Regions from separate parts of the Salinicoccus jeotgali genome, predicted to be linked through region 1. Evidence: predicted binding sites of a transcription regulator. Region 1 holds the regulator's gene; the other holds the start of a gene.
What was found. Region 1 encodes CtsR, which represses protease genes until heat stress. Its sites were predicted from a motif close to ATGGTCAATAAAGGTCAAACA; they were not measured.
Positions count from the first base shown of each region.

Region 2: a site for CtsR is predicted at 2,117-2,137, ahead of ACZ43I_RS01500 (ATP-dependent Clp protease ATP-binding subunit). Genes of this name have one in related genera too.

Region 1 covers NZ_AP043830.1:2,180,700-2,185,133, forward strand. Annotated here, with positions in the region: gene ACZ43I_RS11220 (ATP-dependent Clp protease ATP-binding subunit) at 1-1,018, opposite strand, end outside; gene ACZ43I_RS11225 (hypothetical protein) at 1,022-2,050, opposite strand; gene ACZ43I_RS11230 (UvrB/UvrC motif-containing protein) at 2,040-2,558, opposite strand; gene ACZ43I_RS11235 (CtsR family transcriptional regulator) at 2,563-3,030, opposite strand; gene ACZ43I_RS11240 (NupC/NupG family nucleoside CNT transporter) at 3,243-4,434, shown strand, end outside.
Region 2 covers NZ_AP043830.1:297,167-301,600, reverse strand. Annotated here, with positions in the region: gene ACZ43I_RS01500 (ATP-dependent Clp protease ATP-binding subunit) at 1-2,003, opposite strand, end outside; gene ACZ43I_RS01495 (SurA N-terminal domain-containing protein) at 2,305-3,066, opposite strand; gene glmS (glutamine--fructose-6-phosphate transaminase (isomerizing)) at 3,280-4,434, opposite strand, start outside.

The DNA of each region.
Region 1 (4,434 bases):
CCACCTGGACAGGCTGGAAGCGACGTTCCAATGCCGCGTCTTTTTCTATATGCTTACGGTATTCTTCGAGCGTCGTGGCACCGATGCACTGCAGCTCACCACGTGCCAGTGCCGGCTTCAGGATATTGGATGCATCGATTGCACCTTCTGCGCCGCCCGCACCGATCAACGTATGGAGCTCATCGATGAAGAGCACGACGTTGCCGGCCTTATGGATTTCGTCCATCATTTTCTTCATGCGCTCTTCGAATTCACCGCGGTATTTCGTACCCGCAACGACCGTACCCATATCCAATGACATGATACGCTTATCCTTCAGCGTCTCAGGCACTTCATTTTTGACGATGGCCTGTGCCATCCCTTCAGCGATGGCTGTCTTACCGACACCTGCTTCACCGATCAGGACAGGGTTGTTCTTAGTCCTTCTGCTCAGCACCTCGATTACACGGGTGATCTCTTTGGAGCGTCCGATTACCGGATCGAGCATCTCATCACGTGCGATCTGCGTCAGGTCCCGGGCAAGGGAGTCGAGCGTCGGTGTATTGTGATCTTTCTTCAGATTGTCCTTTTGCTGGAATGCGTCCGGATTGCCGAGCATTTTGATGACGGCCGCCCGCGCTTTTGTGATGTTCAAGTCAAGATTGGCCAGCACGCGTGCCGCCACACCTTCGCTCTCCCTTATCAGGCCGAGCAGGAGATGTTCTGTCCCGACGAAATTATGGTGGAGCTTACGTGCTTCGTCCATAGACAGTTCGATCACCTTTTTGGCTCTCGGCGTGTAATGGATGGAAGACGATGGTTCCGTCCCTTCGTTGATCAGGTTGAACACTTCTTCTTTGACCTTCTCTTCTGTGATGTTGAAGGAGACGAGCACTTTTGCCGCGATGCCCTCATTTTCCTTCGCAAGCCCGAGCAGAAGATGTTCTGTCCCGATGTTCGAATGCTTGAGGTTGATCGCTTCTTCCTGTGCATACGCCAATACTTTCTGTGCACGTTCTGTCAGTCGTCCAAATAGCATACTTTATTCCCCTCCTATTAAATATCTCATCATTGTTGCACGCTCTTCTTCAACAGCCTGCTCCAGTGATGTGTATGTGCCTTCTTTATCATTCAGACGCATTTTGATGAATGCCGGCTGGATGAGTTGAATCCATTTCTGGAAATGAAAATGTGGGTGTTCGATCAGACCGAGGTCGATTCCGAACTTGATGTCGCTCAAGCACTTCGCCGCCTCGTTCAAAGACAGCTTATAGGCATGTCCCAAAAGGCCGAGCGAGCGGTGGACCGCATCTTTTACGTCCAGGAGATGTTCATCTTCAAGCCATGAGCGCATCTCAAGTTCCTCTTCGATGATCCTCTGCTTCAGTTCATCCAGGGTGGTGATGATCTCTTCCTCCGTCTGCCCGAGCGTCAACTGGTTGGACAGCTGATAGATATGGCCGAGCGGTACGGAACCCTCTCCATATATTCCCCTTAATACGAACCCGAAACGGCTCAAATTTCCAGCCATGCGCTGGATGCGTTTGCTTGAAGTGAGTGCCGGGAGATGCAGCATCACAGACGCCCGGAGACCTGTGCCGACATTCGTCGGACATGCTGTCAGATAACCGTACCGCTCATCAAAGGCGTAGTCCAGTTCGTGTTCGATCCGGTCATCTATATCGTTGGCCTTCCGGTAGATGTCCATCATGGACTGGCATGACCCCATCGCCTGGATGCGCAGATGGTCTTCTTCATTCACCATGACGGAGATCGACTCATCTTCACTGGTGTAGTTCTTCAGTCCTTGCTTGGTGAACAGCGGACTCACCAGATGCTTCTCGACAAGCAGCGCCTTGTCCTCAAATTTAAGGTCCGCCATATCCTTCTGGTCATACCCTTCAAGTACCCCGTCCAGAAGCTCCAGGATCTGCTCGATCCCACTGCTGTTCTGCATCATATGGGGGTAGGGGATATGGTCGATGTTGCGTGCCAGGCGGATGCGGGTCGACATTTCGACCGGCTGCTCTTTTACATCATGCATCCATGGGCTGATGTTTTTATATTCCATCGTCTTCACCCGCCTTTTCCAAAGCGCGTATCTCATCTCTGACGACGGCCGCTTCCTCGAATTCCTGGGTATCGATGAGCGCCTGGAGCTTGGCTTTCAACTGCTCCATCTTACGCTTCGTCTTCAAGTATTCCTTCGACTTCTCCGGTATCTTGCCGACATGCTCAGTCTGGTTGGCCTGCACACGGGCTACGATATCCGGCAGACGTGCCTCGAATGTGCGGTAGCAATCGGGACAACCGAATTTCCCGGACTGGACGATGCTGTTCAATGTCGATCCGCAAGTGCTGCACTGCAGCGTTTTTTTCTGCTGCTGATGCAACGCAGGCTGTTGGGACAGAGATTGGAGCAGTTTCTGGATGTTGAAGGTGTCATCCGGATAGCTGAAATCATTCTCGAATGAGGCATTGGCACATTGTTCGCATAGGAACCGCTCGCTCTTCTCCAGTCCATCGCCTTTCGATATATGGATGCTTGCTTCCCTTTCGTTGCATGACTCACACTTCATTCCATCACTCCTCACTGTATAGGATGACATCCATCACCCTCTTGAGTATCTTCGCCCGCAAGCGATCCCGGTACGGCAGCTCGAGCATCAATGTCTCACGGTCCATTACAGCACTTATGATCTTCGCCTCTTTTTGCGTCACCACTTCGTTTTCATACAACGACTGGATGATATGTTTGGCATTCTGCTGCGACAGTTGCTCCCCGACCAGCCGCTTCAGATGGGCAAGGTATTCCGCTTTGGAATGCGTCTCGACTTTAGTGATCCGTATATACCCGCCGCCGCCTCTTTTACTCTCCACAGTGTAACCGTGCTCGTTGGTAAAGCGCGTCTTTATTACGTAGTTCAGCTGCGAAGGCACACAATCGAACTTTTCTGCGATGTGCGCACGTTTTATTTCGACGACCTCAGTGCCGGACTCCTCTATCAGCTTTTTGAGGTACTGTTCAATTATATCTGACATGTTACGCATTTCATCACCTCTTTTGACCTTCTTTGACTTTGATTATATAGGCTGTGAATCAATATAGCAAATGGAAAGTTTCATGGATTCGCCCTTTATTTCTGTAAACGTTTGCATTATAATTAACCAGGATACATATCCATCGTTCCAGACGCATACAGTCATTCATTCAGACTACGGTAATATAATGGCTTAAAAAATAACTCTACGAGGTGAAAATATTGAATATTCTAATGGGAATAATCGGTATCCTGTTTACATTCTTCCTGGCTTGGCTCGTCAGCAGCAACCGTAAGCTTGCGTTCAAGAAATGGAAGAACATCGTAATACTGCTTGCGCTCCAATTGGTTTTTGCATTTATCCTCCTATCCACCGGCGCAGGCCAGTTCGTCATAGAAGGTCTGGCCAATGGGTTCAACGCCCTGCTCGGATTCGCAGCTGAAGGGGTCGGCTTCGTCATGGGCGACTTGATGGTAGGGGAAGATGGCGGCGTCGCTGACGTGTTCTTCTTCAACGTCCTGCTTCCGATCATCGTCATCTCCGCCCTGATCGGTATACTGCAGTATACGAAGATCCTGCCACTCATCATCCGCGGGCTCGGCATACTGCTTACAAAAGTGACCGGAATGGGTTATCTCGAGTCCTACAACGGAGCTGCATCCATGCTCCTTGGACAATCAGAAGTGTTCATTTCATTGAAGAACCAATTGCCGCACCTGCCGAAACACCGTCTCTATACGCTCTCGGCACAGGCAATGAGTTCAGTATCACTCTCCATCGTCGGCGCCTACATGACCATGCTCGATCCGCAGTATGTCGTAACGGCGATCGTCCTTAACCTGTTCGGTACTTACGTGATTGTGCACATACTCAATCCATACGACGTAACCGACGCTGAAGATGAGGCCGATGTCGATGACAATCCGGATGCCGGCAAATCATTCTTCCAGATTCTCGGCGACTACATCATGGACGGTGCCAAAGTCGCGATGACCGTTGCGGCCATGCTGATCGGTTACATCGCATTGATTGCGATTCTGAACCAGGTCTTCCTGCTCATCCCGGGCATGGAAATCACCTTCCAGGACGTGCTCGGCTACATCTTCATGCCGCTCGCATTCCTTATCGGAATCCCTTGGTCTGAAGCGCAACAGGCAGGTAGCCTGATGGCGACAAAACTCATCACAAATGAGTTCGTGGCCATGCTCGACTATACCGCGATAGCAGATGATTTCAGCAGAAAATCACAGGCGATGATTTCAGTATTCCTTGTGTCATTCGCCAACTTCTCAAGTATCGGCATCATTGCAGGCTCTGTTAAGGGACTGCATGATGGAAGCGGCAATAAAGTCGCCACCTTCGGCTTGAAGCTCGTCTACGGGGCATCCCTCGTCAGTGTGCTGACAGCTGCGG
Region 2 (4,434 bases), 400 kb from region 1:
GCACCAAATCGTTTATCATATCCGAGCCGTGCCAGTTCATATTTCGCTTCATCCGTAATCGTGATTCCGATATCGTTGTCTTCGACGGCTTCCCGAAGTTCTGTCAACATGAGGTCGACTATCAGGAATAGGTCATCTTCAGAGAGTTCATTGAAGTTGATGATTGAATCGAAACGGTTCAGGAACTCAGGTTTAAAGTAGTCACTCAGATTCTCCAGTGTCGATACAGACTCATGTGCATCTGCATTGAATCCCACACTCGCTGTATTGACTCCTGTGCCTGCGTTACTTGTCATGATGATGACTGTATCCTTGAAACTGACCATACGACCGTGCGAATCTGTCAAATGACCATCTTCCATAATCTGCAGGAAAGTGTTCTGTACATCAGGATGTGCTTTTTCTATCTCATCTAAAAGGATGATGCTGTACGGGTTATGCCGCACTTTTTCAGTCAGTTGTCCAGCTTCCTCGTGGCCAACATAACCTGGAGGAGAACCGATGATTTTAGATACTGCATGCTTCTCCATGTACTCACTCATATCAAGGCGTATCATGGACTCTCGGGAACCGAACAGTTCCTCCGCCAATGCTTTAGTCAGTTCTGTCTTGCCGACCCCGGTCGGTCCGACGAAGAGGAAAGAGCCTATCGGACGGTATTTCGATTTCAAACCTGCCCTACTGCGACGTACTGCTTTCGCAACTTTTGCGACAGCTTCTTCCTGTCCAATGACTTTACTCGTCATCCTTTCTTCCAGATCACGCATCTTCTCTTGTTCATCTGTCTGCAACTTCGTTACAGGGATGCCAGTTTTCTCCTCAATTATCAACTGGATATCAGAGACATCAACGTCGATGGTCTTCTCTTCATCCTTAGCTTTCTCAAGCTGTTTCTCAAGTTGGATTTCGACATACTTCAAGTTTGCTGCTTTTTCATAATCTTCTCGTTCTGCCGCCTCGTTTTTTTCTTTCTCAATTTCATCGAGATGCTGTTGTATGGCATGCGCATCGTTTTCTGCATTTGCCAAGTTCAACCGTGAACCGACCTCATCCATCAGATCAATCGCCTTATCCGGCAAAAACCTGTCCTGGATATAGCGGTCAGAAAGTGATACAAAAGCATGAATCGCTTCGTCGGAATAACGTACTTCATGGAAATTTTCATAGCGATCCTTGATACCTTGAAGGATTTGTTCCGCTTCTTCCAATGTTGGTTCTTTCACTATAATCGGTTGTAAGCGACGCTCCAGAGCTGCATCTTTTTCGATCTGACGATATTCTTTTAACGTAGTCGCCCCAATGAGTTGCATTTCCCCACGGGCAAGTGCAGGTTTCAATATGTTTCCTGCATCCATCTGTGAGCTCTCTGCCGTACCCGCTCCAACCAATAGATGGATTTCATCAATAAATACAATGATGTCGTCCCTTTGCTGTATTTCTTCGATCAATTGCTTCATGCGCTCTTCAAATTGCCCACGGATACCCGTATTGGCTACAAGCGAGGCTACATCGAGTATATATATCTCTTTGCCTATCAATTTTGTCGGCACTGCACTTTCAGTAATTTTCAGTGCCAACCCTTCTGCGATGGCCGTCTTACCTACCCCTGGCTCACCAATTAATACCGGATTGTTTTTGTTCCGCCTATTTAATGTCTCGATCACACGCTTGACTTCTTGCTCGCGACCGATGACAGGATCAATTTCTCCTGCTCTGGCTGCTTCTGAAACGTTTTTGCCAAGCTGTTCTATTAGGCTGTCGTTACCTTCTTGACCCTGCTTGACGGTAGTACCTGTATGGCCAGACCCATTTCCTTCATAATATTCATCATTATGTCCTTCACCATTGAAAGGGAATCCAGACTGGAATCCATCAGAGTTCATCATCTGTTGTCTAATATCTCGGAAACATTGGTTGCATAAGTGCATCTGTACCTTTTTATTGTTAAGTTTCATTGCAACATTAACATTTGCATCATTTATTCCACAGTTTTGGCATTTCATGAATCATACCTCCTATATAATTGACTTTGACTAACTTTGACTATATAGATAGTATAAAGCCTTTCAATCATCATTTCAAAGAGTCTGCTTCAAAAATTATTTGAAGCCTTATGCGTTTGACTAACTTTGACTATATAAATATTATACATTGACCTTGTTTGACTTTCAAGTGATTAACCTTAAAAATCTGCATATAATTATAGGTGTCTACCATCGTTGAATCTTTAAAATAAAAACCCCTGCACCGGTACTAAAGCCCGGGTACAGGGGGTTGGAATATTGTTTTTCATTTACTGGCATTTTACAGGTGTATAGTGATGTCTCCATCCTCACGAAGCTTTTCAGCGAGTTTCTGGACCGCTTCACTTTCTTTTTGCGACTTGATCTGGGATTCCAGTTCAGGCTTAAGTTCTTCAAAAGATGGTAGTTCCTCCGCACCTTCCATTTGTTCACGCTGTTCTTTCGCATCATCATAAAGTGACTGTAATTCCTTCTCTGTCGGTTTGACCTCGCCCGTTTCTTCTGCAATCAGCTTATCTACTTTCACCTGAGTTTTAATTTGGGAGGTGATTTCCTCTTTAGACATGCCCTGCTCTTCTACGGCAGCATAGAAATCTTCTTTGGATTCCATGCCATTCTGCTTAACAAGGCCATCAAGCATATCATCCACTTCTTCATCGGAAGCTTTATAGTCACGTTCTTCTGCTTCTTGTACAAGTAACTTCTGACCGACCATTCCATCGGCTATCTGCTTTTTCAGTTCACCCTGGTCTACTTCTTCACCAGCCATCTGCTGCTGGATGGCAAGCTGTTGAAACTGTGCTGTATAAGTTTTTTCAAATTCATCTTTCTTCACTTCTTCTCCATTCACTTCTGCCACGACGTCCGGTACATCATCAAGCTCAGGTTCAGGCATTTCTGGCTGTTCGCCTTCTTGTCCCTTACTTGCTGTTTCTTCTTTCTTCGCATCATCATTCTTATCTTCAGCTGACTCTTCTCCTCCACATGCTGCCAAGGCAAGAATCAATGTGCCTAGAGTTAGAGCCATTAATATTTTTTTCATAATTATTTTAGAACTCCTTCCAATACTTACTGTCCGTCATTTTAACACACCATGAACTTAATTCCATTTCTTAAGGGAGGACATATCTGTTTATTTTTTGAAATGTGAACATTACATGAAGTAAATATAACTTTTTAACTCACCGAAAATATAAAATAATGCCCTTTATAGAAGTTTTTTAATCCATAAGGGCATCATTAAATGTTCTGCTTTCTATTCCACTGTCACTGATTTTGCGAGATTTCTCGGCTTGTCCACATCGTTGCCACGATGTAGCGCAGCATAATAGGCAATAAGCTGATATACCACTACCGAAACAAGGGGGGTCAACATCTCATGCACTTGCGGAATGACATAGGTGTCCTCCTCCTGATCCATTCCTTCCATGGATACCATGCATACTTTAGCCCCTCTTGCTTCAACTTCCTGGGCATTCCCACGGATATTCAAATTGACCCGTTCCTGTGTCGCTAAGGCAAACACCGGTGTATTCTCTTCAATCAATGCGATTGTGCCGTGCTTAAGCTCACCGCCAGCAAAACCTTCTGCTTGAATATAGGATATTTCCTTCAATTTCAAAGCGCCTTCGACACCGACATAATAATCCATAGTGCGGCCGATAAAGAAAGCATTTCTTGTTGTTTCAAGATATTCGTTGACGATCTGTTCGATTTCAGGCGCATCATCGATAACAGCTGTGATGGCTGTTGTAACTTTAGCGAGTTCACGCATCAGATTGATTTCAATGTCTTTGCCGAGTTCTCTTGCGGTTACTTGAGCCAGAATCGAGAGTACTGCAATTTGAGCCGTGTAGGCTTTTGTTGAAGCGACGGCGATTTCAGGGCCCGCATGCAATATAAGTGTTTCATCCGCTTCCCGGGCGAGGGTAGATCCGGGTACATTGGTCACAGTCAGGGATTTATGTCCCTGCTTTTTGACATCAACAAGTACTGCCCGGCTATCTGCTGTCTCACCTGATTGAGAAATGAAGATGAATAGTGGGTTTTCTGATAGAAGTGGCGTATTGTAGACGAATTCTGAAGCCACGTGCACTTCAGTCGGCATCCCCGCCCATTTCTCAAAGTACTCTTTGCCGATCAGACCAGCATGGTAACTTGTTCCGGCGGCTATGATGTATATACGGTCCGAACCTTTGAGTTGGTTTATCACTGCATCATCAATTTTAAGGTTTTCGTCCTGATCCTGATATTCCTGTATAATTTTGCGCATGGCTGCCGGCTGGTCATTGATTTCCTTAAGCATGAAATGATCGTAAGTCCCTTTTTCAACTTCGCTCTCATCGATCTCGGCTATGAAGGATTCTCTTTGAATTTCTTTACCCAAAGCATCCTTAATGATGATTTCATC